DNA from 3 places in the Serpentinimonas maccroryi genome. Region 3 is predicted to be linked to each of the others. Evidence: predicted binding sites of a transcription regulator. Region 3 holds the regulator's gene; each other region holds the start of a gene.

Region 1 (10,551 bases), 1.1 Mb from region 3:
GGGCGGCAGCCGGCGCTTGTGCGTGTGCGACCACGGCGCTGGTGGCGGCCGCAAAAGCCAGCGTGTATGCCAGCAAGGTTTTCTTCAAGGCCATGAGAGTAGGCTCCTGGTTAAGCGTAAAAAACATGCAGCCAATCCCAACGACTGGCCTGAGGCTGCGCATTGTGCTCGCTGTTTATGTCGTTTTGATGAAGATTAGATGACGCATGGTGCCGCAAAAGCGCGCGCACCGCAAGCGCAGACAAACCCTGATTTGTCACGATTACTTCATCAATGCGTCACGCGCCTGTTACGCATTGCGCCCAGCATGTGGCGCATGAACGCCCCCGACCCCTGCCCGCTCCTGATCGAAGATTTTCCGCACACGCCGCGCTCGCTGCGCGTGGCGCTGGTGAGCGAGACCTACGCCCCCGAGGTCAACGGCGTCGCGCTCACGCTCGAGCGCATGGTGCACGGTCTGCGCGCGCGCGGTCACGACCTGCAGGTGGTGCGCTCGCGCCAAGCCGGCACCGATGCGCCCAGCGCACAAGCTGGTTTGGAGCAGGTGCTGATGCGCAGCCTGCCCATCCCGAACTACCCGCAGGTTCGTTTCGGCCTGCCGGCCAAAAGCGCATTGCTGCGGCTGTGGTCGCTGCGCCGGCCCGATCTGGTGCACATCGCCACCGAGGGGCCGCTGGGCTGGTCGGCGCTGCAAGCGGCGCGCAAGCTCAAGCTGCCGGTGAGCACCGACTTTCACACCAATTTCCACGCCTACAGCCGCCACTACGGCGTCGGTTGGCTGCAAAAACCGATCGCCGCCTATCTGCGCAAGTTTCACAACGGCGCCGACTGCACCTTGGTGCCCACCGCCAGCCTCAAGGCCGAGTTGCAGGCGTTGGGCTTTGAGCGGCTGCTGGTGGTGGGGCGCGGGGTCGATACCCAGCGCTTCAACCCGGGGCAGCGCAACCCAGCACTGCGCGCCGCCTGGGGCGCGGCCGACGACGACTGCGTGGCGCTGTTTGTGAGCCGCTTGGCGCCCGAGAAAAACCTTAACCTGCTGCTGCAAGCCTTTGCCGCCATGCAGCAGGTGCAGCCGCGCTGCAAGCTGGTGTTGGTGGGCGACGGCCCCGAACGCGCCCGCTTGGAGGCGCAGTGCCCGCAAGCGCTGGTGTGCGGCATGCGCACCGGCACCGACCTGGCCCAGCACTACGCCAGCGCCGACGTGTTTTTGTTCCCCAGCCAGACCGAGACCTACGGCAACGTGATCCCCGAGGCCATGGCCAGCGGCCTGGCGGTGCTGGCCTACGACTACGCCGCCCCGGCCGAGCTGATCCGGCACCAAGAAAGCGGTCTGCTGGCACCCTTTGGCGACAGCGCCCGCTTCATCGAGCACGCGCAGCTGCTGGCGGCACAGCCCGAGCTTGTGCAGGCGCTGCGGCGGGCCGCCCGCGCGCGCACCGAGGCGCTGGACTGGGGCCAGATCGTGCAGCAGACCGAAAATTTGTGGTTGCAAATGCTCAAAGAAAGCGCAGGCACACGCCCGGCTTGAGCGCGGGGCGCTGTTGAGCAACCCCTTCACAACAGCGCGGCCACGCCCTGCTGCTGCCGTTGCTTGCCGCGCGCTTGCTGCAACCGCGCCACGCCCAGCCGATTGCGCCGCCCAATACCCAGGTAGGCTAGGCCGTGCTGCTCGAGCAATTGCGGGTCGTACAGATTGCGGCCATCCAGAACTAGGGGCTGGCGCAGCAGCGCCCGCAAGCGGGCGAAATCGGGGTTCTGGAAGCATTTCCACTCGGTCAGAATCAGCAGGGCGTCGGCCTGTTGCAGCGCCTGCTCGGGCCGCTCGCACCAGCGCAACTGCCCCGGCTCGAGCTGCACCGACTCTAGGTCGTGCTGCAGGGCGCGGCGCGCCTCATCGAGCGCCACCGGGTCGTGCGCGCACACCTGCGCGCCGCGCGCCAGCAGCCCGGCGATCACGCTGCGGCTGGGGGCTTCGCGCATGTCGCTGGTGTTGGGCTTGAAAGCCAGGCCCCAGACGGCAAAGCGGCAGCCGCTCAGGTCTGGGCCCATGAGCTCGAGCACCAGTTGCAACAGGCGCTGCTTTTGCTCGGTATTGATGGCCTCGACGGCGCTGGCGATGCGCATGGGCAGGCCGTGGCTGGCCGCCGTCTGCACCAGCGCCCGGATGTCTTTGGGAAAGCAACTGCCGCCGTAACCCGTGCCGGCGTAGAGAAAACTGTGGCCGATGCGGCTGTCGGCGCCGATGCCACGGCGCACCGAATCGATGTCGGCCCCCACCCGATCGGCCAGCGCGGCGATCTCATTCATGAACGAGATCCGCGTCGCCAGCATGGCGTTGGCGGCGTACTTGGTGAGCTCGGCGCTGCACACGTCCATCCACACGGTGCGCTGGTGGTGGCGGTTGAAGGGCTCGTAGAGGCGGGTCAGCAACAGCCGCGCGCGCTCGCCCTCGGCCCCGGCGGGCAGCCCGATGACGATCCGGTCGGGCCGCGTGAAGTCCTCCATCGCCGCCCCCTCCTTGAGAAACTCGGGGTTTGAGACCACCGCAAAAGGGCTGCCGCTGCGCCCGCGGCGACGCAACGCGCTGGCAATCGCCTCGGACACCGCCGCCGGCGTGCCGACGGCGATGAACAGCAGCTCGGCCTGCTGCACCCCCTGCGCCATGGAATGCGCAAAACGCAGCCGCCCGGCCTCGCGGTTGCGGCGCACGCATTCCTCGAGCCCGGGTTCGTAGATCGGGACGCCGCCCGCTTGCAGCAGCAGCACACGGGTCTGATCCTGATCCACCACCAGCACCTGATTGCCCACTTCGGCCAAGCAGGCCGCCGTCACCAGCCCGACGTAGCCCGCCCCCACCACGGTGATCTTCATGCTCGCACTCCTCGCATTGATGCGCACCTGATGCTGCCGCCTGAGCGTGTCACTGTTGCTGCAAGCCCATGAAATATTGATGAATGCCCGATTTTTGGCAGCTGTCACGATTAATTCATGCCAGTGCCATTTGCAGGACACACGGCAGCCCAAGAATCGCTAGCCAAAGGAGCTTTCATCCATGACCGATCTGTCTGTGCTGGAAAAACTGCGTCAACCCCAAGGGTTGGGCCTGCCGCCGGTGGCGCCGCGCCCAGCGGCTTGCCAGAGCGCCCCCCTCCACGTCAGCTGGGCCCGCCATCTGGACGAAGTGCGCGCCGCACAGCGCCTGCGCTACCAGGTGTTTGCGCTCGAGATGGGCGCGCGCCTGCCGCAGACCCTGCCCGGGCACGACATCGATCTGTTCGACGACTTCTGCGAGCACCTGCTGGTGCGCGACGCCGCCAGCGAGCAGGTGATCGGCACCTACCGCGTGCTCACGCCCACCCAAGCCAAGCGCGTGGGCGGCTTTTACAGCGAAACCGAATTCGACCTGACGCGGCTGCGGCTGCTGCGCGAGCAGATGGTGGAACTCGGGCGCAGCTGCGTGCACCCCGAGCACCGCCACGGCGGCGTGATTCTGGCGCTTTGGAGCGCGCTGGGCGAGTTCATGACGCGCAACCGGCTGCACACCATGATCGGCTGCGCCAGCATCCCCATGACCTCCGAATCGGGCGGCGGCCACGCGGCGGCCAGCATCTGGCGGCAGCTGAGCCTCAAGCACTTGGCTTCGGTCGAGTTTCATGTGCGCCCGCGCCTGCCGCTGCCGATCGAGCGCCTCGATTCCACCTTGGTCGTCGAACCGCCGGCGCTCATCAAAGGCTATCTGCGCTTGGGCACCAAGGTGCTGGGCCCGCCGGCCTGGGACCCGGACTTCAACACCGCCGACCTGCCGATGATGATGCGCTTGGCCGACCTGCCGCCGCGCTACCGCAAACACCTGCTGGGGGCCTGATGCGCAGCGGCTTTGCCCCCGACACCCACCTGCAAGGACTGTGGTCTGCCGGGGCGGCTGCCGATTCGGCGGCGGCGTCTGCGTTGGCCCATCCGCACCCGGCCGACGACGACGGCGACGGCGACGACGCACTGCACGCCTCGGGGCGGCGCCTGCGCACGGTGTTCATCTCCGACCTTCACCTCGGCACCGCCGGCTGCCAAGCCAAGGCGCTGCTGGCCTTCCTGAAGGCGCACCCGAGCGAAAAGCTGTATCTGGTGGGTGACATCATCGATGGCTGGCAGCTGCGCCGCAAGTGGTACTGGCCGCAGAGCCACAACGACGTGGTACAAAAGATTTTGCGCCGTGCGCGCAAGGGCTGCAAGGTCATCTACGTGCCGGGCAACCACGACGAGTTTGCGCGCCACTTCATCGGCCACCAGTTTGGCGGCGTCGAGGTGGTGGAAGACGCGATCCACCAGACCGCTGACGGCAAAAAGCTGTGGGTGATCCACGGCGACCACTTCGACGGCGTGATCCAGTACGCCAAGTGGCTGGCCTACTTGGCCGACAACCTCTACGATCTGGCGCTGCGCCTGAACACGCGCTTCAACTCGCTGCGCGCCCGGATCGGGCTGCCGTACTGGTCGCTGTCGCAGTACCTGAAATACAGCGTCAAGGGCGCGGTCAAGTACATCCAGCAGTTCGAGCGCGCGGTGGCGGCCGAGGCGCGCAAGCGCGGCTTCGATGGCGTGGTCTGCGGCCACATCCACCACGCCGAAATCCGCGACATCGACGGCACGCTGTACTGCAACGACGGCGACTGGGTCGAGAGCCTCACCGCCTTGGTCGAGCACCACGACGGCCGACTCGAGATCGTGCACTGGCCCCAGCGCAGCGGGCAGCGCACGGCGCCAGAAGCGCAAACCCAAGCCGTGCCGGAAAAGCTCAGCGCATAACTCAGCGCATAACTCAGCGCACAGCTCAGCGTATAAACCAGCGCAACAACTGGCGCAGCAGCCAGCCGCCACCAGCGGGCGCGTAGGGCGGATAGACCAGCTCGCCGCTGTTGAAGCGCCCCTTGGCGTGCACGCCCTTGGCCTTGGAGAAGGTGAGAAAGCCCTCGTGGCCATGGTACTGCCCCATGCCGGATGCGCCCACGCCACCAAAGGGCAGCTCGTCTTGGGCCACGTGCATGAGGGTGTCGTTGATCGTGACGCCGCCGCTGTGCGTGCGCTCGAGCACCTGCTGCTGCACCTGCCGGTCGTGGCTGAACAGGTACAGCGCCAGCGGGCGCGCGCCGCTGCGGATGTGCGCCAGCGCTTGGTCCAAGCTGGCGTAGCCGATGACCGGCAGCAGCGGGCCAAAAATCTCCTCTTGCAGCACGCTGGCGCTTTCGGGCACCCCGAGCAGCAGCTGCAGCGGCATTTTGCGCGTGCCCTCGAAGGTTTCGGCGGCCGGGTTGCATTCGATCACCTGCGCCCCGCTGGCGCGCGCCTGCTCCAGCCAAGCCTGCAGGCGCTGGTGCTGGCGCTGGTTGACGATGGCGCTGTAGTCGGGGTTGGCGCGCAAAGTGGGGTAGAGCTGCGCCACCGCCGCTTGCATGGCCTGCGCAAAAGCCTGTTCTTGGCCAGCGGGCAGCAGCACGTAGTCGGGGGCGATGCAGGTCTGGCCGGCGTTGAGCAGCTTGCCAAAAGCGATGCGCCGCGCCGCCACCGCCAGATCGGCGTCGGGCGCGATGAGGGCTGGCGACTTGCCGCCGAGCTCGAGCGTCACCGGAGTCAGGTTGCGCGCCGCCGCCGCCATCACGATCTTGCCCACCGCCGTGGAGCCGGTGAACAGCAGATGGTCCCAAGGCTGCTGTGCAAAGGCGCTCGAGACCTCGAGCGCGCCTTCGACCACGGCCACCGTGTCTTCTTCGAAAGCCTCGGCCAGCAGGGTGCGCAGGGCTTGGTTGGTGGCCGGTGTGAACTCCGAGAGCTTGAGCATGACGCGGTTGCCCGCCGCCAGCGCCCCCACCAGCGGCAGCAGGGCCAGCTGGATGGGGTAGTTCCACGGCACCATCACCCCCACCACCCCGAGCGGCTGGAAATAGACCCGGTTGCTGGCCGGCGCAAACAGCACGCTGACGCTGCGCCGCTGCGGTTTCATCCAGCCGCGCAAGTGTCGCGCCGTGTGCGCGATGCCCTGCAGCGTGGTGAGGATTTCGGCCAGCAGGGTTTCGTGGCGCGAGCGGGCCGAAAAATCGCTGTGCACGGCCGCGATCAGCGCCTCTTGGTGGCGCACGAGGGCGCTGCGCAGCGCGTGCAGGCCCGCTAGGCGCTGGTGCAAGGTGGGCATGGGCGCGCGCGCAAAGGCGGCGCGCTGCTGCTCGAACAGGGCCTGCAAATGCTCAACGGGAGACGGATCGGTGTTCATGGCGGGTGGGGCGTGCTGGTGCAAGGGCGCAAACCCCGATTGTGTAGGCAAGCGCAGCCGGGCCGCCGGGCATCAAGGCGGCAGCAGGCGGATCAGCTGGCCGTCGCGCTCGTCGGTGAGCACATAGAGCAGGCCGTCTGGGCCTTCGCGCACGTCGCGGATGCGCTGCCCCAGGTCTTCGAGCAGGCGCTGCTGGGCCAGCACGCGCGTGCCCTCGAGCTGCAGGCGCAGCAGGTGCTGGCCGCGCAACGCGCCCACGAACAAATTGCCCTGCCACTGCGGCCCGTAGCGGTTGCTGCGCAAAAACGCCATGCCCGAGGGCGCGATCGAGGGCGTCCAGTGCACCAGCGGCTGCTCCATGCCGGGGTGCTCGGTGATGCCGGCCCCTATGCGCGTGCCGATGTAGTTGACGCCGTGCGTGATCACCGGCCAGCCGTAGTTGCGCCCCGGCAACACGCGGTTGAGCTCGTCGCCGCCGCGCGGGCCGTGGTCGTGAATCCACAGTTGGCCATCCGGCCCCCAAGCCGCCCCCTGCGGGTTGCGGTGCCCCCAGCTCCAGATTTCTGGCAGGGCGCCGGCGCGGCCCAGCAGCGGGTTGTCGCGCGGCACCGAACCGTCTTTGGCCACGCGCACCACCTTGCCGTGGTGGTTGTCCAGCGTTTGCGCATCGTCCATGCGGCTGAAGCGGTCGCCCAGCGTGAGGAACAGATGGCCGTCGGGCGCCTCGACGATGCGGCAGCCAAAGTGGTGCCGACTGCCGACCTTGGGGCTTTGGCGAAACAGCACGCGCACTTGCTCGAGGCGGCGCAAGTCGGCCGACAGGCGCGCGCTGGCCAAGGCGGTGGAGTTGCCGCCGCCGGCCGGGGCTGGTTCGGAATAGCAAAAGTAAATGGTGCGGTTGCTGGCAAAGGCGCTGTCGGAGATGACGTCGAGCAGGCCGCCCTGCCCGCCTTCGTCGATGTCGGGCAGGCCCTGCAGCGGCGCGCTGATGCGGCCGTCGAAGCCGACCACGCGCAAGCGCCCGGCGCGCTCGCTCACCAGCACCTGTTCGGGGCCGATGAAGGCCAGCGCCCACGGGTGCTCCAGCCCCTGCGCCAGCACCTGGGTGCGCACCGGGCTGGCTTGCGCCTGGGCAGCGCTGAGCCACAGTGCCAGCACCAGAATCAGCCCTGTAAGGGCCAAGCGCCCCCACGCGTGGTGTGCTGCCCCAAAGGCCAAACGGCCCGCGCATGCCCAGGAGAAGGTTCAAAGTCAGATGCAAACATTTTTCTCCACTCGCCTAAACCGCGCTTGTTTGCGCTTGATCAAACCAAGTTGCGCGCAACGCGCAGGATAATAAAAGAATTCAATCGGAGGAAGCGCCCTATGATAAGCCCCCGCTCCCAAATCGCCCTGTTTGACTTTTTGGATCAATCCCACCGCGACTTGCAACGCCACTTGCTTTTGTTGCGCGCCACGGTCGAGGCCTGCCAGACACAGACGCTCGACGCCGCCGGGCGCCGGCAGGCGCGCACAGTGCTGGATTTTTTCAACGGCGAAGCGCGCCAACACCATCTGGACGAAGAGGCCCACATCTTTCCGGTGCTGCTGGCCAGCCGCGACGAAGAACTGGCTGCCGCCGCGCGCCGCTTGGTACAAGACCACGGCTGGCTGGAAGAAAACTGGCTGCACATCGCACCCGCCATCTCTGCATTGAGCACGGGCAGCCAATGGTTTGACCACGCCGAGCTGCAACACGCGCTGGAGGTGTTCGAGGCGCTGTACCTCGATCACCTGCTGCTCGAAGAATCGCTGGCCTACCCGGAAGCGCAAAAGCGCCTGCAAGCCTACGACCAAGCGGGCATGGGTCGCGAGATGGCACAGCGGCGCGCCCAAACGCGCAGCGCCACTGCGCCAGCCTGAGTCTGGCCGCCTACGGAGCCTACCGACTGGCTTGCTGGCGCGCCCTGCTTCGGGGCTGCACTGTTCCTGCTTCGGCAGTGTCTTTTTGGGTTCTTGCCACCGCCGCTCTTGGCACTCAACGCCATAGAGTGCTAATATTCAATTGTTGCCCTATCGGCCAGAGCCGCACGGCTTGACTATCAAAGGAGATGCCCCCATGAGCAGCACCGCCCTTGCCCCGTTTACGCCTTACCAACTCGCGCCCTCCGCCCCCGTGGGCTGGACGGGCACCTCGGCGCTGGTCTTGCCCCCGCTGGGCAACCTAGACGCCTACATCAGCGCCGTCAACCGCCTGCCGCTGCTCACCGCCGAGGAAGAGCACGACTACGCGCAGCGCCTGCAGCAGCACAACGACCTCGAGGCCGCCGGGCGGCTGGTGATGTCGCACCTGCGGCTGGTGGTGTCGGTGTCGCGCCAGTACCTGGGCTACGGCCTGCCGCACGCCGACCTGATCCAAGAGGGCAACGTGGGGCTGATGAAGGCCGTCAAGCGCTTCGACCCGCAGCAGGGGGTGCGGCTGGTGAGCTACGCGCTGCACTGGATCAAGGCCGAAATCCACGAATACATCATCAAAAACTGGCGCATGGTGCGCGTGGCCACGACCAAGGCGCAGCGCAAGCTGTTTTTCAACCTGCGCAGCATGAAGCAGGCTTTCAAGGCGCAGGCGAGCGATGCCGACACGCACCGCGAGCAACTGAGCGAGTTCGAGGTGGACGCGATGGCGCGCGAGCTCAAGGTGCGCCGCGCCGACGTGCTCGAGATGCAGACCCGGCTCGCTGGCGGCGACGTGGTGCTCGACCCCAGCCCGGGCGACGACGGCGAGGAGGCCTACGGCCCGATCGCCTACTTGGCCGACAACGGCCACGAACCGAGTGCGGTGCTGGAGGCGCGCGAGCGCGACCACTTGGCCAGCGAGGGCGTGCAGCAGGCGCTGGGGCAGCTCGATGAGCGCGCGCGCCGCATTGTGAGCGAGCGCTGGCTCAAGGTGGCCGACGACGGCAGCGGCGGCATGACGCTGCACCAACTGGCGGCCGAATACGGCGTGAGCGCCGAGCGCATTCGGCAGATCGAGGCTGCGGCGCTGAAAAAAATGCGCTTGGCGCTGGAGGCGGCTTAAGCCGTTGAGGCGCGCTGAGAGGCTGGCAAGGCTAGGCCGCCCTGCCCCTCTGCCCCTCCTGATTCAGCCCTCCCGGCGCAGCGCCGGGAACAGAATCACGTCGCGGATGCTGGGGCTGTCGGTGAGCAGCATCAGCAAGCGGTCGATGCCGATGCCGCAACCGCCGGCCGGCGGCATGCCGTACTCGAGCGCGCGCACGAAGTCGGCGTCGTAGTACATGGCCTCGTCGTCGCCGCCGTCTTTGTGGCCCGCTTGGGCGGCAAAGCGCGCGGCTTGGTCTTCGGCGTCGTTGAGCTCGCTAAAGCCGTTGGCCACTTCGCGCCCGCTGATGTAGAGCTCGAAGCGCTCGGTAATGCTCGGGTCAGTATCGGAAGCGCGCGCCAGCGGCGAGATTTCGGTCGGGTGGTTGCAGATGAAGGTGGGCTGCCACAGCTGCGGCTCGACGGTTTCTTCAAAGTACATGACTTGCAAACCGGCCAGGCTGCGCTCGGCCAGCCGCTGCTTGACTGGGTCGAGGCCGAGCTGCTGCAACTGGGTTTGCAGCCAGGCGCGGTCGTCGGCGTGGGCGCCGGCGTGGCTGTACTTGGCGATGGCCTCGCGGATGGTGAGGCGCTCGAACGGCGCGCCCAAATCCACATCGCGCCCTTGGTACTGCAACCGCGTGCCGCCACAGACACGCTGCGCCACGTGGCGGATCATCTGCTCGGTAAACACCATCAGGTCGAGGTGGTTCCAGTAGCCCGCGTAGAACTCCATCATGGTGAACTCGGGGTTGTGGCGCACGCTGATGCCTTCGTTGCGGAAGTTGCGGTTGATCTCGAACACGCGCTCGAAACCGCCCACCAGCAGCCGCTTGAGGTAGAGCTCGGGGGCGATGCGCAGGTACATGTCCTGCTCGAGCGCGTTGTGGTGCGTGACGAAAGGCCGCGCATTGGCGCCGCCCGGTATGGGCTGCAGCATGGGCGTTTCGACCTCGAGAAAGTCGTGCGCCAGCATGAACTCGCGCAGGCTGCTCACGGCCAGGCTGCGCGCCAGAAAGCGGCGACGCGCTTGCGGGTCGGTGATCAGATCGACGTAGCGCTGGCGGTACTTGAGCTCTTGGTCGTGTACGCCGTGAAATTTGTCGGGCAGCGGCCGCAGGCTCTTGGTGACCAAGCGCAGCCGCTCGACTTGCAGCGTGAGCTCGCCGGTGCGGGTTTTGAACAGGGTGCCCTCGGCGGCCACGATGTCG
Region 2 (10,551 bases), 480 kb from region 3:
CGGGCTGGCGCGGGCGCGTGGCCGAGATCACCACCACCGAGTACGTCAACGGCGCGCCGCAGCGCATGGTGCAGCGCTTTCGCGCCTACGACAATGCCGTCGATGCCTTTCGCGACTACGCGCGCCTGATCGGGCGCAGCCCGCGCTACGCCGAAGTGATGCAAAACCTGCACTCGCCCCACGCCTTTGCCCGTGAGGTGCAAGAGGCCGGCTACGCCACCGATCCGCGCTACGCCGCCAAGCTCGAGCGCATGATCAACGCCACCCTCAACGTCAAGCGAGCCCTGGGCTAAGCGGAGGCTGTCATGAGTTTCAACATCGGCGTCACCAGCTTATTGAGCAACCAGGCCGCGTTGCAGGTGGTTGGGCACAACATCGCCAACGCCAACACGCCCGGCTTTTCCCGCCAAACCGTGAGCTTGCAGCAAGTGCCAGGGCAGCAGTTTGGTATCGGCTATTTCGGTCGAGGGGTGCAGGTGGCTGGGGTGGAGCGTGCCTTCAACCAGTTCCTCACGCGCGAGGCCAACATCACGGCGGCGGCTTCCGAGGCATCCAAACTGCGCTATCAACGCTTGCAAGCGCTCGAAGCCCTGTTCCCCATGGGTGCCGCTGGCCTAGGGCAGCAGCTCAATGGTTTTTTGAATTCGTGGGCAGATGCCCTGGCCTCGCCCACCAACCAAACGGCACGCGCCGTGGTGCTCACGGGCGCCGACGACCTTGCACGGCGCCTCAATGGCAGCGCCGAACAGCTCGAGCAGTTGCGCACCACCACCCGCGCCCAGCTAGATGCCAGCCTTGCCCAAATCAACCAGCTCAGCGCCGGGGTTGCGCAGATGAATCAGCGCATCGTCGATGGTTTTGCTGCCGGTGTTCCGCCCAACGACTTGCTCGACCAGCGCGACCGGTTGCTGGCAGACCTGAATCGCATCATCCAAGTGCATACTTTGGAGGCCGACGACCGTTCGATGACGGTGTTTGTCGGAGGAAGCATGCCGCTGGTGCTGGGTTCACGCGCCACGGCGCTGGTGGGCTCCGAGAGCATCAGCCCCGATGGCCGTTACACCGTGGGCTTTGGCAACGCTGCCACCGTGCTCAACGACGATTTGATCGGTGGCGGCACGCTGCGCGGGGCCCTGACTTTTTTCAATGACGATGTGGCTGGCGTGAGCAACCAACTCGGGCGCTTGGCCCTGGCCACACTCGAGCTGACGAATCGCCAGCACCGTCAAGGTCTGGATTTGAATGGTCAGGAGGGGCAGGATTTTTTCCGGCCCCTTGCGGCCAGCTACTGGACCCAGGCCGTGGTGCCAGTGGTCAACACCGTGACGCCTCCTACGGCATTGAACGTGAGCGTGGGCATGGACCCTGCCGCTGACACACCGACGCAGTTTCGGGCATCGGACTACCGGGTCACTTTCACGGGTGCTGGTGCTGGCAACCTGACCCGCATCAGCGATGGCTTCAGCGTCTCCTTTGCCGCGCCGACCACCGATTTGACCTTGGACGGACTGCGCTTTGGCGGTCTGGCCAGTGGTGCTGCAGGAACCGAGGTGCTGCTGCGTCCGTTTCGGGGCGTGGCTGCTGCCATGGCGGTGAATCTGTCTGCGCCTTCGCAGCTGGCGCTGTCCAGCCCGGTGGTGGTTGCGGCGGCGGCGGGCAATTCTGGCAATGCACAAGTGGAGGCCCTGTATCGGCCCACCGGGCAAATGCCACCGTTTGCTGATGTACCGGCCACGATCACCTTTGTTGCCGGCGGCTACACCATCAACGGCGGACCTACGCAAGCTTTTGTTTCGGGCCAAGCAATAGTGGGCAGCGGTTTCAGCCTCACCCTGCGCGGCGCGCCAGCCGTCGGCGACACCTTTAACGTGCGTGAGCCGCTGCCCACAGAAAACTTGCGCCAGAATGCCGGCAACGGCCAAGCGCTGCTGGCGCTGCGCGACCTAGCGACCATCGACGGTTTTATGCTGTCGGATGGGTACATCCCGGTCTTTAGCGCCGTGGCGGCTGGTTTGCAGCGGGCGCAAACCGATTCCGAATTTCACACCCGCTTGGCGCTCAATGCCGAGAGTGCGCGCGCCAATCAGGCTGGCGTCAACCTTGACGAAGAGGCGGCGCGGTTGCTGCAGTTCCAGCAGGCTTACCAAGCCAGTGCGCGCTATCTGCAAAGCATGCAGTCGATTTTTGATACCTTGCTGGCCAGCTTTGGTCGTTAAAGGAGGGGAACCATGAGCATCACACGCGTCGCCACTGCCAATGCCTTTGATGCCAGCATCGCCCGCATTAGCCAGCGCAGCGCCGAATTCTCCGATTTGCAAGAAAAGCTCTCGGCCGGCAAGCGCGTGCTGCGCGCCAGCGACGACCCGGTGGCCGCCACCATGGCCGAGCGCGAGCACAACCGGATCTTGCGCACCGATGCCGATTTGCGCGCGCTCGAGCGCTCGCGCTCCAGTCTGCAATTGGCAGAAGGGTCCGTGGCTCAAATGGGCGAATTTTTGGCACGTTTTCAAGAACTGCTGGTGCAGGGCAGCAATTCGGTGCTGACCAGCAGCGACCGCAATTCCATCAGCCTCGAGATGCGCGGCCTGCGCGAACAGGTGCTGAACCTGGCCAATGTGCAAGACGCCGAGGGCAACGCTTTGCTCGGTGGTTTGGGCGTGACCAACGCCAGCGGTCGGCCGTTTGAGCAAGTCGGGCCGCCGACCGGCGTCACGACGCGCCTGCTCGCCGGGCAAGCGGCGGCGACCGAAGTCGGGCTGCCCAACCGCGTCGATGGCGATTTTGCCTTGAACAACTTGGCCTCAGCCGACCCTGGAGTGGTGGGCAACACCGACCTGTTTGCCATCATGCAGCGCGCCATTGACACGCTCGAAGACACGGGCTTGAGCGCAACCGCGCGCACGGCAGCGCTGGCGCATGTCAACGCCGATTTACAAACCGGCCAAGACCGTTTGCTGCTGGTGCGCGGCCGTTTGGGCGAATTGCTGCAACGTGCCGACAGCATCGACAGCATGTTGCAAGACCGCTCGCTGGCTGGGCAGCAGGCCCTGTCGCAACTCACCGACCTCGACATGGTGCGCGCGATCTCCGATTTCCAAACGCGGCAACTGGGGCTGCAAGCAGCGCTGCAGTCTTACGCTCAGGTGCAGCGTTTGTCGTTGTTTCAGTTCATCGCCTGAGTTTGCGGCGCGCACAAAAAAAGCCGGGAGGCTCTGCAGCTCCCCGGCTATTTTGGTTCGCCAGCCCCGAACCCAGAAGGCCCGTGCTGGCGACCAGTGGCTCACGCCAGCGACATCACATGTCCATGCCGCCCATGCCGCCCATACCACCCATGCCGCCGCCCGGCATGGCCGGTGCGTCGTCTTTGGGGGCTTCGGCCACCATGGCCTCGGTGGTCAGCATCAGCGCCGCCACCGACGCAGCGTTTTGCAGCGCCGTGCGCGTGACCTTGGTCGGGTCCAGAATGCCCATGTCGATCATGTCGCCATAGGTGTCGTTGGCGGCGTTGAAGCCGTAGTTGCCCTTGCCGGCCAGCACCGAGTTGACGACCACGCTGGGCTCGCCACCGGCGTTGGCGACGATGATGCGCAGTGGCTCTTCGACCGCGCGCAGCACCAGCTTGATGCCGGCTTCTTGGTCGGCGTTGTCGCCCTTGACCGCGCCGATGGCTTGGCGTGCACGCAGCAGCGCCACGCCGCCGCCGGCCACAATGCCTTCTTCCACGGCCGCGCGGGTGGCGTGCAGCGCGTCTTCAACGCGGGCTTTCTTCTCTTTCATCTCGACTTCGGTGGCGGCACCGACCTTGATCACCGCCACGCCGCCGGCCAGCTTGGCCACGCGCTCTTGCAGCTTCTCACGGTCGTAGTCGCTGGTGGCTTCTTCGATCTGGATGCGGATCTGCTTGACGCGCGCTTGGATGTCGTCTTCAGCGCCGGCACCGTCGATGATGGTGGTGTTTTCTTTGCCCACTTCGATGCGCTTGGCTTGGCCCAGATCGGCCAGCGTGACCTTCTCGAGCGTCAGGCCGACTTCTTCGGCGATCACTTTACCGCCGGTCAGGATGGCGATGTCTTCCAGCATCGCTTTGCGACGGTCGCCAAAGCCCGGGGCCTTGACCGCCACCACTTTCAGGATGCCGCGGATGGTGTTGACCACCAGCGTGGCCAGCGCCTCGCCTTCCACGTCTTCGGCAATGATCAGCAGCGGGCGGCCGGCCTTGGCCACGGCTTCGAGCGTGGGCAGCAGGTCGCGGATGTTGCTGATTTTCTTGTCGAACAGCAGCACGAAGGGGTTGTCCAGCAGCGCCGCTTGTTTTTCGGGGTTGTTGATGAAGTAGGGCGAGAGGTAGCCACGGTCGAACTGCATGCCTTCGACGATGTCGAGCTCGTTGTCCAGGCTCTTGCCGTCTTCAACCGTGATCACGCCTTCTTTGCCGACCTTGTCCATCGCCTTGGCGATGATGTCGCCGATGCTGGCGTCGGCGTTGGCCGAGATCGCGCCCACTTGAGCGATTTCTTTGCTGGTGGTGGTGGGCTTGGAGGCTTTCTTCAGCTCTTCGACCAGGGCGGTGACGGCCTTGTCGATGCCGCGCTTGAGGTCCATCGGGTTCATGCCGGCGGCCACGTACTTCATGCCTTCGCGCACGATGGCTTGGGCCAGCACCGTGGCGGTGGTGGTGCCGTCACCGGCGTTGTCGCTGGTCTTGGAAGCGACTTCCTTGACCATCTGCGCGCCCATGTTTTGCAGCTTGTCTTTGAGCTCGATTTCTTTGGCCACCGAAACACCGTCTTTGGTCACGGTGGGAGCGCCGAAGCTGCGCTCGAGCACCACGTTGCGGCCTTTGGGGCCCAGGGTCACCTTCACGGCGTTGGCCAGGATGTTCACACCCTCGACCATGCGGGCGCGGGCTTCACCGCCGAAAACTACATCTTTTGCTGCCATTTGTTGCTATCCTTGAAATTTGTGGGGGTGGATGGGGCGCGCTTCAGCGCACGACGACCGCGAACAGGTCGTCTTCTTTCATGACCAGCAGCTCGTCGCCATCGACCTTGACGGTCTGGCCGCTGTACTTGCCAAACAACACGCGGTCGCCGACCTGCACGCTCAGGGCTTTGGTTTCGCCTTTGTCGTTGGTCTTGCCCGGGCCGACGGCCAGCACTTCACCTTGGTCGGGTTTTTCGGCGGCGTTGTCGGGGATCACGATGCCCGAAGCGGTTTTGGTTTCCTGTTCCAAGCGCTTGACGATCACGCGATCGGCGAGGGGGCGAAGTTTCATGGGTTCTCCTGTCACAAAAAAGGCACACACAAAGGTGCGGTTGCTACGAAAGTCGTGGGGGCCGGCCGCGGCTGCCTTGGGCAGGCCGCCGACCGAGGCCGTTGTTAGCACCAACCACCAACGAGTGCTAATGATAAGGGCGCAGCGCCGCTTTTCAAGGGGGGGTGGCGAAAATCTACGCTTGGTCTTGCGGCCACAGCCCGGCCAAGCGTTCGCGCGGCCAGCCGGTCAGGCGCTGCAGCAGCGCCCAGTCGAAGCCCGGCCCGGGGTCGGCCTTGCGCCCAGGGGCGATGTGCTGGTGCCCGGCCACGTGCTCAATCGGGTAGCGCGCCGCGAGCTCGAGGCACAGCGCGGCCAGCGTTGGGTACTGGGCTGGCTCGAAGGGCTCGCCTTCCAGGCCTTCGAGCTCGATGCCGATGGAAAAATCGTTGCAGTTGGGCCGGTCCTGCCACTGCGAGGCCCCGGCATGCCAGGCGCGGCGCTCGCAGTCCACAAACTGCAGCAGCTCGCCGCAGCGGCGAATGAAGTAGTGCGCCGACACCTGCAGGCCCCGGATCGACTCAAAGTAGGGGTGCGCGCCCCAGTCCAGCGTGCCAGCAAACAGTTGCTCGACCTGCGGGCCGCCGTACTGCCCCGGCGGCAGGCTGATGGAGTGCAACACCAGCAGCGTGATGCGCGCCTGCGGCGGGCGCGCGCCGTGGTGCGGGCTGGGGCAGCGGCGGGGGGTGGGCATGGGCACGGCGGAAGGGCTTTAGGACAAAGGCGGGTTGGGGGCGGTGAGGTTCAGGATATTGAGTCTAGCTGGAGTGGGCGGCACATTTACCCGAGTCAGTCCAGATAAGGGTGTCAGCCCAGATGTCGATGTCCAGATGCCGAGCGCACTGGCTTACACTTGCCGCCATGCAAGCCGATGCCAGCCCCCCACCTGCCCCCAAGCCCGAGCCCGATTCGGGGGCCTGTGGAGCTGCCGCACCGCCCCCGCCCCCAAGCCTACCCCCGCCACGGCGCATCAAGGGCATCTACGTGCTGCCCAACCTGATCACACTGGCAGGGCTGTTCGGTGGGTTTTATGCCGTGGTCATGGCCATGAACGGCCGTTTTGATCTGGCCACGCTGGGTATTTTTGCGGCCATGGTGCTCGACAGCCTCGACGGCCGGGTGGCGCGCCTGACGCGCACGCAAAGCGCCTTTGGCGAGCAGATGGACTCGCTGGCCGATATGGTCTCGTTTGGCGCCGCGCCGGCGCTGGTGGCTTACGAGTGGGCGCTGTACGACCTGGGGCGCTGGGGCTGGATTGCGGCTTTTGTCTATTGCGCCTGCGCGGCGCTGCGGTTGGCGCGCTTTAATGTGAACACCGCCGTGGTCGATCGGCGCTACTTCCAGGGCCTGCCCTCGCCGGCGGCGGCGGCGCTGGTGGCGGGCTTCATCTGGCTGGCGACCGAGTTCGAGGTCAGCCCCCCCGATCTGGTCTGGCCGATGTTCGCCCTCATGCTTTACGCTGGGCTGACCATGGTCTCCAACATCCCCTTTTACAGCTTCAAAGACCTCAACCTCAAGCGCAGCGTGCCGTTCGTGGTGATCGTGCTGGTGGCGTTGGGGATCGCGGTGATCAACATCCATCCGCCGCTGGTGCTGTTTGGCCTGATCGCCGGCTATGCCGCCTCGGGCTACGTGGTGTATGGCTGGCGCAAGCTGCGCGGCGAGCCCACCAGCGTGGTGAGCACCAGCACCCACGACCCAGACGAAAAAGACCTTCACCGCTGAAGGTGATAGGCAGGGGCAATCATCCGCCCGGCTGGGCATGTTATATTGACTACATGCAAAACCTGCGCGCGCTATCGCTACTACCCTTGTTCCACCACGGGTCGGCGAGCTAGCGCACGCCTTTTTTGCACAACGGCCCGTTTGCACCCGCAGCGGGCCGTTGGTGTTTTAGGGGCTGCGGGCAACACCAGGTTGCGGTCACACCGCTTGGAGCACTCACATGAGCGACAAACTGATCATTTTTGATACCACCTTGCGCGACGGCGAGCAGTCGCCCGGCGCTTCCATGACCAAGGACGAGAAGCTGCGCATCGCGCGCCAGCTCGAGCGCCTGAAGGTGGACGTGATCGAGGCTGGCTTTGCCGCCGCCTCCAACGGCGACTTCGAAGCCGTCAAGGCCATCGCCGACGCCATCAAAGACAGCACCGTCTGTTCGCTGGCGCGCGCCAACGAACGCGACATCAGCCGCTCGGCCGAGGCGCTGGCCGGCGCGCGCAGCGCCCGCATCCACACCTTCATCGCCACCAGCGCGCTGCACATGGAAAAAAAGCTGCGCATGACGCCCGAGCAGGTGTTTGAGCAGGCGCAGCAGGCGGTGCGGCTGGCGCGCCAGCTCTGCCCCGACGTCGAGTTCAGCCCCGAAGACGGCTACCGCAGCGACCCCGACTTTTTGTGCCGCGTCATCGAGGCGGTGATCAGCGCCGGCGCGCGCACCATCAACATCCCCGACACCGTGGGCTACGGCGTGCCCGAACTCTACGGCCACTTCATCCGCGACCTGCGCGAGCGCGTGCCCAACTCCGACCTCGCGGTCTGGAGCGTGCACTGCCACAACGATCTGGGCATGGCGGTGGCCAACTCGCTCGCCGGCGTCAAGATCGGCGGCGCGCGCCAGGTCGAGTGCACCATCAACGGCTTGGGTGAGCGCGCCGGCAACTGCGCGCTCGAAGAAATCGTCATGGCCATCAAAACGCGGCGCGATTACTACGGCCTTGAAGTCGGCATCGACACCACGCAGATCGTGCCCGCCAGCCGCATGGTCAGCCAGACCACCGGCTTTGTGGTGCAGCCCAACAAGGCCGTGGTCGGGGCCAACGCCTTTGCCCACGCCAGCGGCATCCACCAAGACGGCGTGCTCAAGGCGCGCGCCACCTACGAGATCATGCGCGCCGAAGACGTGGGCTGGAGCGCCAACAAGATCGTGCTCGGCAAGCTCAGCGGCCGCAACGCCTTCAAGCAGCGCCTCGACGAGATCGGGATCGCGCTGCACAGCGAAGTCGAGCTCAACGCCGCCTTTGCCAAGTTCAAAGAGCTGGCCGACCGCAAGTCGGAAATCTTTGACGAAGACATTCTGGCGCTGGTCAGCGACGAGAGCGTGACCCCCGATCAGGAGCATTACGCGCTGGTGGCGCTGGCCCAGCACAGCGAGACCGGCGAGCGCCCGCAGGCGCGGGTGGTGTTCACCATCGGCGGCAAAGAGTACTGCGGACAAGCCGAGGGCAACGGCCCGGTGGATGCGTCGCTCAAAGCCATCGAGACCCACGTGCACAGCGGCGCCGAGTTGCAGCTGTATTCGGTCAACGCCATCACCAGCGGTTCGACCGAGAGCCAGGGCGAAGTCACGGTGCGGCTGCAGCACGCAGGCCGGGTGGTCAACGGCGTGGGCTCCGACCCCGACATCGTGGTCGCGTCGGCCAAAGCCTACCTGAGTGCCCTCACCAAACTGCACAGCAAGGCCGAGCGGGTGCAGGCGCAGGGCTGGCCGGTCTGAAGCGCAAGCCGCCCGGGCTGCGCTGCGTGGGCCTTGAGCGGCCTAGGGAAAACCCTTAAACGGCCGCAAAAATCTTGTGATGAGGGCTTAAAAACCCCTCACAAGCGCCTGAATCTGGATTGGTTTTTGATTTTTCTCTCTATACTGGCAGGCCCAGCGCCTGTTTCTAGAGGGTAGAAAAACATGAACCGATACCAATTTGTGCTGCGCCCAGGCTGGTCGGCGGCCCTGCTGCTCGGGTGCACGGGTTTGCTGCTGCCCGTGCACGCCCAAACGCCTTTTCCTGCCAAGCAGCGCGTGGCGGCGCCCGAGGTGCGCATCGAGGGGGCTCGGGCCGCGCCTGTTCAGGTGAACAGCCCCCGGGCCGAGCGCGATCGCGCCACAGCGCCGCAGGCCAGCCGCCCCAGTGTCGCCCCAGCCAGTGCGGCTAGGCCCGAGTCTGCAGGGCAGCGCTTCGCCGCCAAAGAACAAATCGCAACCGACGCGCAGATCGAGCGTGCGCGCCATGCGGCGGCACAGTCGCAGCGGGTGTCGGTGGTGGTTGCGACGGCACCGACCCAGCCGCTGCCTGCAACTGCGCTTGCCGCCCCCGCTGCGCCTGCTGCGGCCAGCGAGCGCGCCAGCCCGATGCAGGCCGAGCGCTTGGGCTTGCGTGTGGCCGACGACCCGCTCGAGCTCGATTCGGGCGTGGCGCTGCTGGTGGATGCCAACACGGGCGAAATTTTGCTCGGCAAAAACGACACCGTGGTGCTGCCCATCGCCTCCATCACCAAGCTCATGACCGCGATCATCGTGGTCGATGCCCGGCAGGATTTGAACGAAGTCCTGACCATCTCCCAGGCCGACGTCGATCGGCTGCGCGGCAGCGGCTCGCGCTTGCCGGTGGGGGCCGAGCTCACGCGCGGCCAAGCCCTGCATCTGGCGCTGATGTCGAGCGAAAACCGCGCCGCCCACGCGCTGGCGCGCCATTTCCCCGGTGGGGTGCAGCAGTTCGTGCGGCAAATGAACCGCAAGGCGGTGGAGCTGGGCATGCACGACACCCACTTCGCCGACCCCACCGGTTTGTCGGGCGGCAACCGCTCCAGCGCCCGCGACTTGGCCATGCTCACGGCGGCCAGCTCGCACCGCCCCTTGGTGCGCGAGTTGTCGGTCTCGCCGCAGTACCAACTGGCGCTTGGGCCGCGCACGATCACCTACCGCAACAGCAACATGCTGGTGCGCAACGGCGACTGGGAAATCAACCTGCAAAAAACCGGCTTCATCCGCGAGGCCGGGCGCACGCTGGTGATGCAAGCCGATGTGTCGGGGCGTTCGCTCATCTTGGTGCTGCTGGGCGCCAGCGGCAGCCAGGCGCGCGCCACCGACGCCGAGCGGCTGCGCCGCTGGGTGTTGCGCAGCCTGTTTTCGAGCGGCCCGCTGCCGGCCGATGCGGTGTCGGCCAGTGAGCGCGAGCGCTCGGGGCTGCGGCAACCGAGCTAAACGCCAGACGCGGCACGCTTGATCGGGGGTCTGCCCTGCAGTGGGGCACCCAATCAGGCCATGGCACCAAGCATGCGCATCAGGGCAGGTTCGGTTCGGCTTGCCAGCCCAGCGCGGCGCTGATCTGCCCCGCAGTGGCGCGCAGCTTGGGCAGCCAGCTTTCTTCGAGCCGATCGGCCGGGGCCGAGATCGACAAGCCCGCCACCAGCCGGCCTTGGTCGTCGTATATGCCGGCGGCCATGCAACGCACCCCCAGCTCCAG
Region 3 (10,551 bases):
CGCCTGCGGCAGCGGGTTGGCGGCGTCGCGCAGCACGGTTTCACCCAAGGGAATGACCGCCGGTTGCACGCTGCCCAAGCGCCCCGAGGCAAACAAGGCCAGAATGACGGCGCTGCCAAGAATGCCTAAGCCAAAGACGCAGCGAAACACGTCGCGCGACAGCGCCAGATAGACCCCGGCCGAAGTCGTGATCCAAACCGTCAGGGCCAATAGCCAGATCATGCGCGCTGCTCCTGGGCCGCCGGGGGGCCATCTACACGGGCTTCATCGGCTTCGTCGCCTTCGTCCAGCCCGAGCAACTCGATCGCATAGCCGGCCAAGCCGCCCCAGACCGCCAGATAGACGCCGAGGTCAAAAATGATCACGGTCGAGACCTTGAGTTCGGTGAAACCGAGCGGGATCGTGCCCCACAGGTGCGTGAGGTACGGCAGCCCCAGCACCAAGGCCGGCAGGCCGGAAAACAAGCCGATGGCTATGCCCATGATGGTCAGGCGCAGTGCGCTGCCGTAGGGCAGGCGCAGCGTGGCCGCCTTGCTGCCGTGTGCTACTGCCCACAGCACCGAGGCGCTGACGGCCAGCAAGCCACCGATGAAACCGCCACCGGGCTCGTTGTGGCCGCGCAGCAGCACCCACAAGGAAGCCAGCAAGATCGCCACGTACAGCGGGCCGGCTATCGACTCCAGCATCACCACGCGTCGGTTCATGCGCCACCTCCAGCTTGGGTTTTGGCGCGTTCGCGCTGGCTGTGCGCACGCACCGATTGCAGCAGCGCGATGGCGGCCAAGAACGAGAGCGTCACCACGACGATTTCACCCAAGGTGTCGAGGGCGCGGAAATCGACCAGCACCACGTTGACCACGTTGCGCCCAAAGGCTTCGGGCACGCTAACCTGGGCAAAGAATTGGTGCAACTGCGGGTTGAAATCCACCCCCGAGGCGATCAGCAACCACAGGGCGATGACGGCGCCAAAGAGCAGCGCCACCGGCAGCGCGCCACGCACCGAATGCGTCTGCTCCAGCCCTTGACCGCGGCCGCGCTGGCGCAGCTTGAGCAACACCGACGCCACCACGATCACAAACACCGATTCGACCACAAACTGCGTGTAAGCCACATCGGGCGCACCAGCGTAAAGGTAGAACACGCCACTGCCAAAACCCACCAGCCCGGTGGCCAGCAACAGCACCAACCGATCGCGCTGCCACAGCGCCAGCAGCGCCCCAGCCACAATCAGGGCGCAAGCGCCGACAAAGCCCAGCGACGGCGTGACCCAAACCGGCCACAGCCACTGGCTCCAGCCCGCCAGCATGATGCCGCCCATGACGGTGCTCACAAAGGCCAGCAGCAACAGGCTGTACTGGCTCAGATCGCCGCCCTGTAGCCAGCGGCTGCTGCGCGCCGCCAGCACCGGGATGCCGTTGATGAAGCGCTCGTACTGAGCCGGCGTGCTGATGGTGTCAAAAAGCGTCAGCAGCCGGTCAAAGCGCCGGTGCAGCGGGTCCCAGTAGATAAACACCGCGGCCCCTATGCCCACGGTGAGCGCCAGCGACAGCAGGCTGCCCAAGCTGAACTCGAGCGCAAAATGCACCGCCACCGCTTCGGCCCGCGGCGTCATGGCCTCAGCGGCCACGCCCAGCAGCCAATCGGCCATGAACGGCGCCAAGCCCAGCGCAATGCCGATGCAAGCCAGCACCAGCGGCGGCGCCCACAGCGCCACACCGCCCTCATGGGCATCGGGCGGGGTGAGGTTGTGGCCGGGGTGGCGCCAGAACACGCGCACCGCCGCCACCGCTGCCACCGCCACCGCCACGGCGGCAAAAATGGTGTTGGCGACCTTGATCACTTCGCTCATGCCGCCGAGCGCGTCCGCTTGCCCGACCACGTCTTTGACCACATAGCCAAATGTGAGCGGAATGCCGGCCATCGACAGCCCGGCCAGCGCCGCTGCAGCAGCGGTGATCGGCATGGCGTGGCGCAGATTGCCCAAGCGGTCGATGATGCGCGTGCCGGTGCCGTGATCGACGTTGCCAGCGACGAAGAACAGCGGCGCCTTGTAGAGCGCGTGCCCGAGCAGCAGCGCGCTCACAGCGATCGAGGCGCCGTGGCCATCCATGCCCACCAGCATCACCAGCGTGCCCAGCGTGGCCACGGTGGACCAAGCCAGAATGCGCTTGAGGTCGCGCTCGCGCAGCGCCAGCAGCATGGCCCAAGCGGCGGTGAACGAGCCAAAAATCTGCAGCGTCCACTGCCACAGCTCCCAGCTGCCAAAGCCAGGGTCGAGCCGCGCCAGCAGATAGACGCCGAGCTTGACCATGGTGGCCGAGTGCAGGTAGGCCGACACCGGCGTCGGCGCCGCCATGGCGCCCGGGAGCCAGAAGTGGAACGGAAACTGCGCGCTCTTGGTGAAGGCGCCCAAGATGATGAGCAGCAGCGCGGCTGTGAGCAGCGGCGTGTGCTCGGTGTAGGGCAGCTGGGCGATGATCTCTTGGATCGAGTAGGTGCCCATGATCTGCCCGAGCAGGATGGCACCGGCCAGCAGCGCCAGCCCGCCGCTGCCCGTGACCACCAGCGCCTGCTGCGCCGACTTGCGGCTCTTGGGGTCTTCGTGGTTGAAGCCCACCAGCAGGAACGAGAGCAGACTGGTCGCCTCCCAGAACAGGAACAGCACGATCAGGTTGTCGGCCATCACGGTGCCGATCATGGCGATCATGAACAGCGTCAGCAAAATGTAGAGCCGGTTTTGCTGCGGGTGCCCAGCCAAGTAGCCGCCGGCATAGACGAACACCGCCACCCCGATGCCGGTGATGAGCAGCAGCATCAGCAGCGTCAGGCCGTCGATGTGAAAGTCGAGGTGCACGCCCAGCGCCGGGATCCAAGGGACGTGGATGTCCAGCGGCAGCGGTTGCGTGGCCGCCGTCCAGAGTACGGCCAGAAAGGCCAGCAGCGGCAGCAGCACGAACGCCGTGCGTGCGCCCAAGCTCATGGCAGCGGCCGAAGGGTCGTGTGAGGGGTGTTGCGCCATGGGCCTCGAGTGTAATAATTTTTTATCTCGAAAAACCTGAATCAGGCGCACGATACGCCGAAAGATGCTGAAGCCTCAGCGGCTGCGCCTCAGCCTCTCAGCTTCTCAGCCCCGAGCAAACTTCAAAACTCGCCCTGCTGCCACATCTCGGGGGCAAAGCGCAGCACCCGGTTGCGGCCTTGGTCTTTGGCCTGGTACAGGGCCACGTCGGCGTACTTGATCGCCTGCCAGAAACCGTCGGTGTCGCCGGGGAACTCGCTGACCCCCGACCGAGATGGTCTTGCGCAGCGTCTCGCCATTGATGTTGACCTTCATCTGCTCGATGGCGAGCCGGATTTTCTCGGCCACGGCCAGCGAGTCGCCCGGGCAGACGTCGATCAGCAGCACCAGAAACTCCTCGCCGCCAAAGCGGATCACGATGTCGGAGTCGCGCACGGCGCTGCGCAGGGTCTGCGAGGTTTGCTTGAGCAGCAAGTCGCCCACGTCGTGCCCATAGCTGTCGTTGACCTGTTTGAAGTAGTCGAGGTCGCACAGCAGCAGGCCGATTTGGGTCTTGCGCCGCAACACGCCGCTGATGATCTGCTGCGTGTGATCTTGCAAAAAGCGCCGGTTGTAAAGCCCGGTGAGCGGGTCGATCATGGCCGACTCGCGCAGCGTCGCCATCAGGCGCTTGGCCTCGAGCACCGAGATCGACTGCTCGATGTAGGTGTTGGCGCTGAACAGTTTTTTGCTCATTCCCGCGTCTAGCGCAGCGCCGTTGGCATCGATGGCAAAGCGCATCTGCGCCACGCCGATGGTGTGCCCACCAGCCAGCATGGGGGTGCAGACGTGGCCGAAGCCGGGGTCGGGCTCGAAGCGCCGGTACACGTCTTCGAGCGTGGCCTCGTCTTCGATCACTTTTTTGTACACCGTCATGCCATAGACGCGCTCGACCAGCTGATTGAACTTGTCGGACAGTTGGCCGATTTCGTCGTCGGTGCGGATGACGACCTTTTTTCTCAAATCCACATCGCCGGTGCTCAGCGCGTCGATCTGCCCGATCACTGTCGTGATACCGTGAACGACAGCACGCAAAACCAGAACAGAGTGCCAACCCCGAGCAGCAAAAACTTGCGTTTAATGGGCAAATCGACGAACATGAGCTTGCGCAGCAGTTGGGTCGGCCACCCAAGTCGTTCAAGATAGTCATTGGACTCCACACCCGACCCACCGCTGGCGCGATTACGCTGCATCGGCTCACTCCTCAAAAATCAGTATTATCAAACAGACTGGGGTCGGTCAGGGTCTAAAGCATTTCATACGGCGCTCAGCTCTCTGCCCAATTTTTAGTTGAAGGCCTGAATAATAGGGCAACGCCTTAGCTGTGCGTACACTGGCGGCTCAAGGGCGACGCTGCAAAATGGTGGGCCTCCCGTGAGTCGAACACGGCACCAACGGATTATGCGTACCAGCTATGGCTTTCGCCACCCCTTTCGGGTTTGTGGTCTGGACTGTCTCTTGTCGTTACGACCTGCCCGTACAGTCTCTACACGTCCTCCCCCCTAGGGGGAGTTTCGCTCGGGATCGCCACGCCTGCGCGGCAGAGGTTTCCCCGAATTTGAGCAGTTCTACCGGCAGGCAGAGTGAACTTACCCGCCGGCAACCCACATTCGCGCCGCCCGTATTCTTGCGAACCGCAGGGCGGCGCAGCTTAAGTCCGCTGCTCTAACCAAGCATGAGCTAGAGGCCCAGAGCTTTGGAGTTTACTGCATCCGAAAGCGACCAGACAAGCGGCCAAGCAAGCGCCGATACCCGCAACGGCACAGGCGTGCATAGGGTCACACCAAGGGGCTGGCCTCTCAGGGCGGGCTACGAAACCCCTAGCGCGGTTGGCTCAGGGCGTTGCCCAGCAGCTTGGCGGTGATGTCCACGATCTGGATCATGCGCTCGTAGGGCATGCGCTGCGGCCCGATCACGCCCAGGGTGCCGACCACGGCGCCATCGACGGTGTAGGGCGCGCTGACCACCGACAAATCTTCGAACGGCACGCCTCGGCTGTCGCCGCCGATGAAGATCCGCACCCCGTCGGCTTGGTGCGAGACGTCGAGCAACCGCATGAGCTGGGTTTTTTGCTCGAAAATGTCAAAGAGCCGCCGCAACTGCCCTAGGTCGTGCGAAAAATCGCTCACCGACAACAGGTTGCGCTCGCCGGCCACCAGCACCGCGTCTTGCTGCGCCTCGCTTTCGGTGCCCAGCTCAACCGCTTGCAGCATCAGGGCGGCGATCTCGCCGCGCAGGCGCTCGACTTCGGTGCGCAGGCGGTCGCGCACTTCGCTCAGCGTCAGGCCGGCGTAGTGGGCGTTGAGAAAATTGGCCGCTTCTTGCAGCTGGCTTTGTTCAAACTCGGGCTGGGTGTGGATGACGTGGTTTTGCACCTCGCCATCGGGCGAGACCAGAATCACCAGCACGCGCCGTTGCGACAGGCTCAAAAACTCGATGTGCCTAAAGACGCTGGCGCGCTTGGGCACCCGCACCACGCCCACGAAGTGCGACAGGCTGGAGAGCAGCTGCGCCGCTTGGTTGAGCACTTGGCGCGGCTGCTCGCCTTGCAAGGTTGCGGTTGGCATGGACTCCGCGGCGGGTAGCTCGTCGCGCCGGGCGGTGAGCATGGTATCGACAAACAGCCGGTAGCCGCGCGCGGTGGGCACCCGGCCCGCCGAGGTGTGCGGGCTGGCAATCAGGCCCAGTTCCTCGAGGTCGCTCATGACGTTGCGGATGGTCGCGGGCGAGAGCTCCAGCCCGGCCGCGCGCGACAGGGTGCGCGAGCCCACCGGTTGGCCGTCGGCGATGTAGCGCTCGACTAGGGTTTTGAGCAGGTGCTTGGAGCGGTCATCGAGCATGAGGAAGATTTTAATGGGCTTGTGCTTTAATTTGCACATGAATCAGCACGCCTCAACCCCTGCTGCACCGCCGCCAGCTGCAGAGCTGCGCTTTCGCCACGTGGCGGTGATCGGCAAGTACAACGCACTGGGTTCGCGCGACATCATTGACACCTTGGTGCATTTTTTGCTCGATCAGGGCTGCGCCGTGAGCCTGGAGCGCGAAACCGCCCTCAACACCGGGCTGGAACCCTACCCGGTGCTCGATGTAAACGAGATCGGCCGGCACTGCGATTTGGCGCTGGTGCTCGGGGGCGACGGCACCATGCTGGGCATCGGGCGCCAGATGGCACGCCAGCAAGTGCCCCTGGTGGGGATCAACCAAGGCCGCCTGGGCTTTATCACCGACATCCCGTGGCAGGGCTACGCCCCGGTTTTGCAGGCCATTCTGCATGGCCAGTACGAGCAAGACCGGCGCGCGCTGATGCACGCCAGCGTCTGGCGCGACGGCTCGTGCGTGTTCGAAACCATCGCCATGAACGATGTGGTGGTCAACCGCGGCAGCGCCCCCAGCATGGTGGAGCTGCGGGTCGAGGTCGATGGCCATTTCGTGGCCAAGCAGCGCGCCGACGGCTTGGTGATCGCCACCCCCACGGGCTGCACCGCTTACGCCTTGTCGGCCGGCGGGCCGCTGCTGCACCCGGCCATCGACGGCTGGATCATGGCCCCGATCGCGCCGCACACGCTCACCAACCGCCCGATCGTGCTGCCAGCCAGCGGCGAAATCGCGGTCGAGGTGGTCTCGGGGCGCGACGCCAGCGCACACTTTGATATGCAGAGCTTCACCAGCCTGCTGCACGGCGACCGCATTGTGGTGCGGCGCGCGGCGCACCAACTGTGCCTGTTGCACCCGCTGGGCTGGAGTTATTTTGACACCCTGCGGCGCAAGCTGCACTGGAATGAAGGGGGCGTGGGTTGAGCTGGCAACGCATGGCGCTGCGCGATTTCGTGATCGTGCGCGAACTGGAACTGGATTTGAACCGAGGCTTTACCGTGCTCACCGGCGAGACCGGGGCCGGCAAGTCGATCCTCATCGACGCCCTGCAGCTGGCGCTGGGCGCGCGCGCCGACGCCGCCGTGGTGCGCGAGGGCGCGGCGCGCACCGAGGTGGTGGCCGAATTCGAGCCCACGGCGGCGGCCCGCGAGTGGCTGGCCGAGCAGGGCTTCGAGGGCGAGCCGGGCGAGCCCTTGCGGCTCAAGCGCCAGCTCGACACCCAAGGCCGCAGCCGCGCCTGGATCAACGGCAGCACCGCCAGCGCGACCCAGTTGCGCGAGCTGGGCGAGCTGCTGCTCGACATCCACGGCCAACACGCCTGGCAGAGCCTGACGCGGCCCGAAGCCGTGCGCCAGCTGCTCGACGACTACGCGCGCATCGACGCACGCGCCTTGCGCCAGCTCTGGAGCGACTGGCGCGCCGCGCAGCGCAGCCTAGAGCAGGCGCGCACGCAGCAAAGCCAGCTGCAACAAGAGCGCGAACGCCTGCAATGGCAACTCACCGAGCTCGAGCGCCTGGCCCCGTTGCCCGGCGAATGGGAAGACCTCAACTTGCAGCACGGGCGGCTGGCGCACGCGCAAGCACTGCTGGAGGCGGCGCAAACGGCGCTGCACTGCCTGAGCGAAGACGAAGCCAGTGCCCGCACCCTGCTCTACCGCGCCGCGCAGGCGTTGCAAGCGCAGCAACACGTGGAGCCGCGCTACCAGGGGCTGGCCGAGCTGCTGAGCAGCGCGCTGGCGCAAGTCGATGACGCCTGCCACGACCTGCAGCAGCACGCTCAGCGCAGCGAGCTCGACCCGGCGGCGTTGCAGGCGCTGGACCAGCGCCTGGGTCTGTGGCTGGCGCTGGCACGGCGCTTGCGCTGCGAGCCGCAGGCGCTGGCCGAGCGGCTGCAAGCCTGCCGCCAGACGCTGGCCGAGCTCGAACGCAGCGCCGATCTGGCAGCGCTGGAGCAGGCCGAACACCAAGCGCAAGCGCGCTTTCGCGCCGAGGCCGAGCGCCTGAGCAGCTTGCGCCTAGAGGCCGGGTCACGGCTTGGGCTCGCCATCACGCAGGCCATGCAGGGCTTGGGGATGGCCGGTGGGCGCTTCGAGGTGCGGCTGACGGCCCTGCCCGAGCCGCAGGCGCACGGCCTGGATCAGGTCGAGTTTTTGGTGGCTGCGCACCCCGGCGGCACCCCGCGCCCGGTGGGCAAAGTGGCCTCTGGGGGCGAGTTGTCGCGCATCGCGCTGGCGATCTCGGTCTGCACCAGCGAGGTCGGCAGCGCCCCGACGCTGATCTTTGATGAAGTGGACAGCGGCATCGGCGGCGCGGTGGCGCACACCGTGGGCCAGCTCATGCGCCGCTTGGGGAGCGATCGGCAGGTGCTGGCCGTGACCCATCTGGCGCAAGTGGCGGCCTGCGCGCACCAGCACCTGCGCGTGAGCAAAGGGCAAGACGCGCACGGCAGCAGCAGCCAGATCGAGCCCCTGGACGGTGCGCAGCGGGTGGCCGAAGTGGCGCGCATGCTCGGCGGCCAGCAGCTCACCGACACCACCTTGGCGCACGCTCAGGAGCTGTTGTGCAACTCGTCCTGATCACCGGCATGTCGGGTTCGGGCAAGTCGGTGGCCCTGCACGCGCTCGAAGACGCCGGTTTTTACTGCGTGGACAACCTGCCGCCCGATCTGCTGGAGCCGCTGGTCGCCTTGCAGCAGGCCGAAGCCACCGAGCGCGTGGCGGTGGCCATCGACGTGCGCAGCGCCCGCGCGCTGCCCACCCTGCCCTTGCGGCTGCGCCAGCTGCGCGCCCGTGGCCTGCCGCTCACCGTGCTGTTTCTCGACACCAGCACCGAAACCTTGGTGCGCCGCTTCTCCGAAACCCGGCGCCTGCACCCGCTCTCGCTCAAGGGCAGCAGCGACCAGCGTCGCGCCTTGGCCGATGCCATCGAGCTCGAGCGCGAGCTGCTCAGCGACCTGCGCGAGCAGGCCCAGGTGCTCGACACCAGCCAACTCAAGGCCGCGCACCTGCGCAGCACGGTCAAGGCGCTGCTGCAACTGCCCCCGGCCCGCTTGACGCTGGTGTTTGAGTCCTTCGCCTTCAAGCGCGGCGTGCCGATGGATGCCGATTTTGTGTTCGACGTGCGCATGCTGCCCAATCCGCACTACGAACCCGAGTTGCGCCTGCTGACCGGGCGCGATCCGGCGGTGGCGCAGTTTTTGCAGGCTGAAGCCGAAGTGGCGGCGATGCAAGAGCAGATCGAGGCGTTTTTGCGGCGCTGGCTGCCGCGCCTAGAGGCCGACCACCGCAGCTACGTGACGGTGGCCATCGGCTGCACCGGCGGGCAGCACCGCTCGGTGTATCTGGTGGAACGCCTGGCGCAGGGCTTTGCCGAACTGGCCAGCGTGCAGGTGCGGCACCGCGAACTCGACGCCTTGCAGCACCACCCTTAAACTTCAAAGCCCGTGCCTGCACCGGCAGCAGGCGGCAGGTGTTCGAGCAGCCAAGTGCGGATCGGCGCTGGCAGCGCCACCGGCGGCTGCCCCACCGACAGCAGCCAGCGCCCCGGCCCCCATACGGGCTCAGGCGCATCCGCAGCCCACTGCCACTGCACCAGGTGCAGGCGCAGTTCGCGGTGCGTCAGGCTGTGCGAGATGACCGGATGCAGGGTGGGCGCATGCCCCGCGCGCGCACCGGGCGGCGCTTGCAGCGCGGCGTGCTGCGTGGCCAGCACCGGCGGCGCGTACAAGCCGGCCCAGATGCCCCGCGGCGGGCGCTGCTGCAGCCAAATGGCCCCGTCGGCGCGGCGCAGCAGCAGCAGCCACCAGTCCTCGAGCCGGCGCGGGCTGCGGCGCGACTTGTGCGGCAGCTCGGCCACGCGCTGCTGCGCCAACCCTAGGCACAGCGCGGCCACCGGGCATTCGGGGCAGCGCGGCTTGCTGCGGGTGCAGATTTGGGCCCCCAAGTCCATCAGGCCCTGGGTGTAGGCGGCCATGTCGGTGGCGCTGGCATTTTCAGGCAGCAGCCCTTGGGCCTGCTGCCACAGCGTGCGCTGGGTGGGCGCGTGCGCCAGATCGCCCCCAAAGGCCAACAGCCGCGCCAGCAGGCGCTTCGCGTTGCCGTCCAGAATGGAAACCCGCTCGCCGAAGCAAAAGGCCGCTATCGCCGCCGCCGTGCTGGCCCCGATGCCGGGCAGGCGCTGCAGCTCGGCCGCGCTGCCCGGCCAGCGCCCACCTTCTTGCACCACCAGTCGTGCACAGGCATGCAAGTGCCGCGCCCGGCTGTAGTAGCCCAGCCCGCTCCAATGCGCCAGCACCTCGTCAGACTCGGCCTGCGCCAGCGCCCGCACGTCGGGGAAGCGCTGCACAAAGCGCTCGTAGTAGGGGCGCACAGTCGCCACTTGGGTTTGCTGCAGCATGATCTCCGACAGCCAGACCCGGTACGGATCACGCGTGCCTTGCCACGGCAGGTGGTGGCGGCCCAAGCGCCGCTGCCACGCCACCAGCGCGTCAAAAAACAGCGCTTGCGCCATCCGCGCAGCTTTAGTTTGTTGCTGTAGACAACGCTTTATCGGCCAGTGGCACCAAAGGGGTATCCGGCGCGGCAATGTCAGACGCTAAAGAGGCCCCGTCTGCGTCAGGT

Evidence for each region. Region 3 encodes HrcA, which represses chaperone genes, less so after heat shock. Its sites were predicted from a motif close to TTAGCACTCNNNNNNNNNGAGTGCTAA; they were not measured.
Region 1: a site for HrcA is predicted at 8,273-8,299, ahead of rpoH (RNA polymerase sigma factor RpoH). Genes of this name have one in related genera too.
Region 2: a site for HrcA is predicted at 5,380-5,406, ahead of groES (co-chaperone GroES). Genes of this name have one in related genera too.

The regions. Positions count from the first base shown of each region.
Region 1 is NZ_AP014569.1:2,041,967-2,052,517, forward strand. It holds gene SMCB_RS09475 (extracellular solute-binding protein) at 1-94, opposite strand, end outside; gene SMCB_RS09480 (glycosyltransferase family 4 protein) at 317-1,528, shown strand; gene SMCB_RS09485 (UDP-glucose dehydrogenase family protein) at 1,555-2,871, opposite strand; gene SMCB_RS09490 (GNAT family N-acetyltransferase) at 3,053-3,865, shown strand; gene SMCB_RS09495 (UDP-2,3-diacylglucosamine diphosphatase) at 3,865-4,803, shown strand; gene SMCB_RS09500 (coniferyl aldehyde dehydrogenase) at 4,829-6,262, opposite strand; gene SMCB_RS09505 (PQQ-dependent sugar dehydrogenase) at 6,335-7,444, opposite strand; gene SMCB_RS09510 (hemerythrin domain-containing protein) at 7,628-8,164, shown strand; gene rpoH (RNA polymerase sigma factor RpoH) at 8,361-9,320, shown strand; gene lysS (lysine--tRNA ligase) at 9,384-10,551, opposite strand, start outside.
Region 2 is NZ_AP014569.1:437,764-448,314, forward strand. It holds gene flgJ (flagellar assembly peptidoglycan hydrolase FlgJ) at 1-293, shown strand, start outside; gene flgK (flagellar hook-associated protein FlgK) at 306-2,216, shown strand; gene SMCB_RS01970 (flagellin N-terminal helical domain-containing protein) at 2,229-3,179, shown strand; gene groL (chaperonin GroEL) at 3,295-4,941, opposite strand; gene groES (co-chaperone GroES) at 4,985-5,275, opposite strand; gene ampD (1,6-anhydro-N-acetylmuramyl-L-alanine amidase AmpD) at 5,451-6,008, opposite strand; gene pssA (CDP-diacylglycerol--serine O-phosphatidyltransferase) at 6,176-7,039, shown strand; gene SMCB_RS01995 (2-isopropylmalate synthase) at 7,260-8,810, shown strand; gene SMCB_RS02000 (D-alanyl-D-alanine carboxypeptidase family protein) at 8,994-10,289, shown strand; gene SMCB_RS02005 (IclR family transcriptional regulator) at 10,369-10,551, opposite strand, start outside.
Region 3 is NZ_AP014569.1:922,757-933,307, reverse strand. It holds gene SMCB_RS04415 (NADH-quinone oxidoreductase subunit K) at 1-222, opposite strand, end outside; gene SMCB_RS04410 (MnhB domain-containing protein) at 219-704, opposite strand; gene mbhE (hydrogen gas-evolving membrane-bound hydrogenase subunit E) at 701-3,019, opposite strand; gene SMCB_RS12120 (sensor domain-containing diguanylate cyclase) at 3,125-4,063, opposite strand; gene SMCB_RS04395 (hypothetical protein) at 4,060-4,251, opposite strand; gene hrcA (heat-inducible transcriptional repressor HrcA) at 4,879-5,898, opposite strand; gene SMCB_RS04385 (NAD kinase) at 5,936-6,856, shown strand; gene recN (DNA repair protein RecN) at 6,853-8,508, shown strand; gene rapZ (RNase adapter RapZ) at 8,493-9,362, shown strand; gene mutY (A/G-specific adenine glycosylase) at 9,359-10,441, opposite strand; gene SMCB_RS04365 (dynamin family protein) at 10,452-10,551, opposite strand, start outside.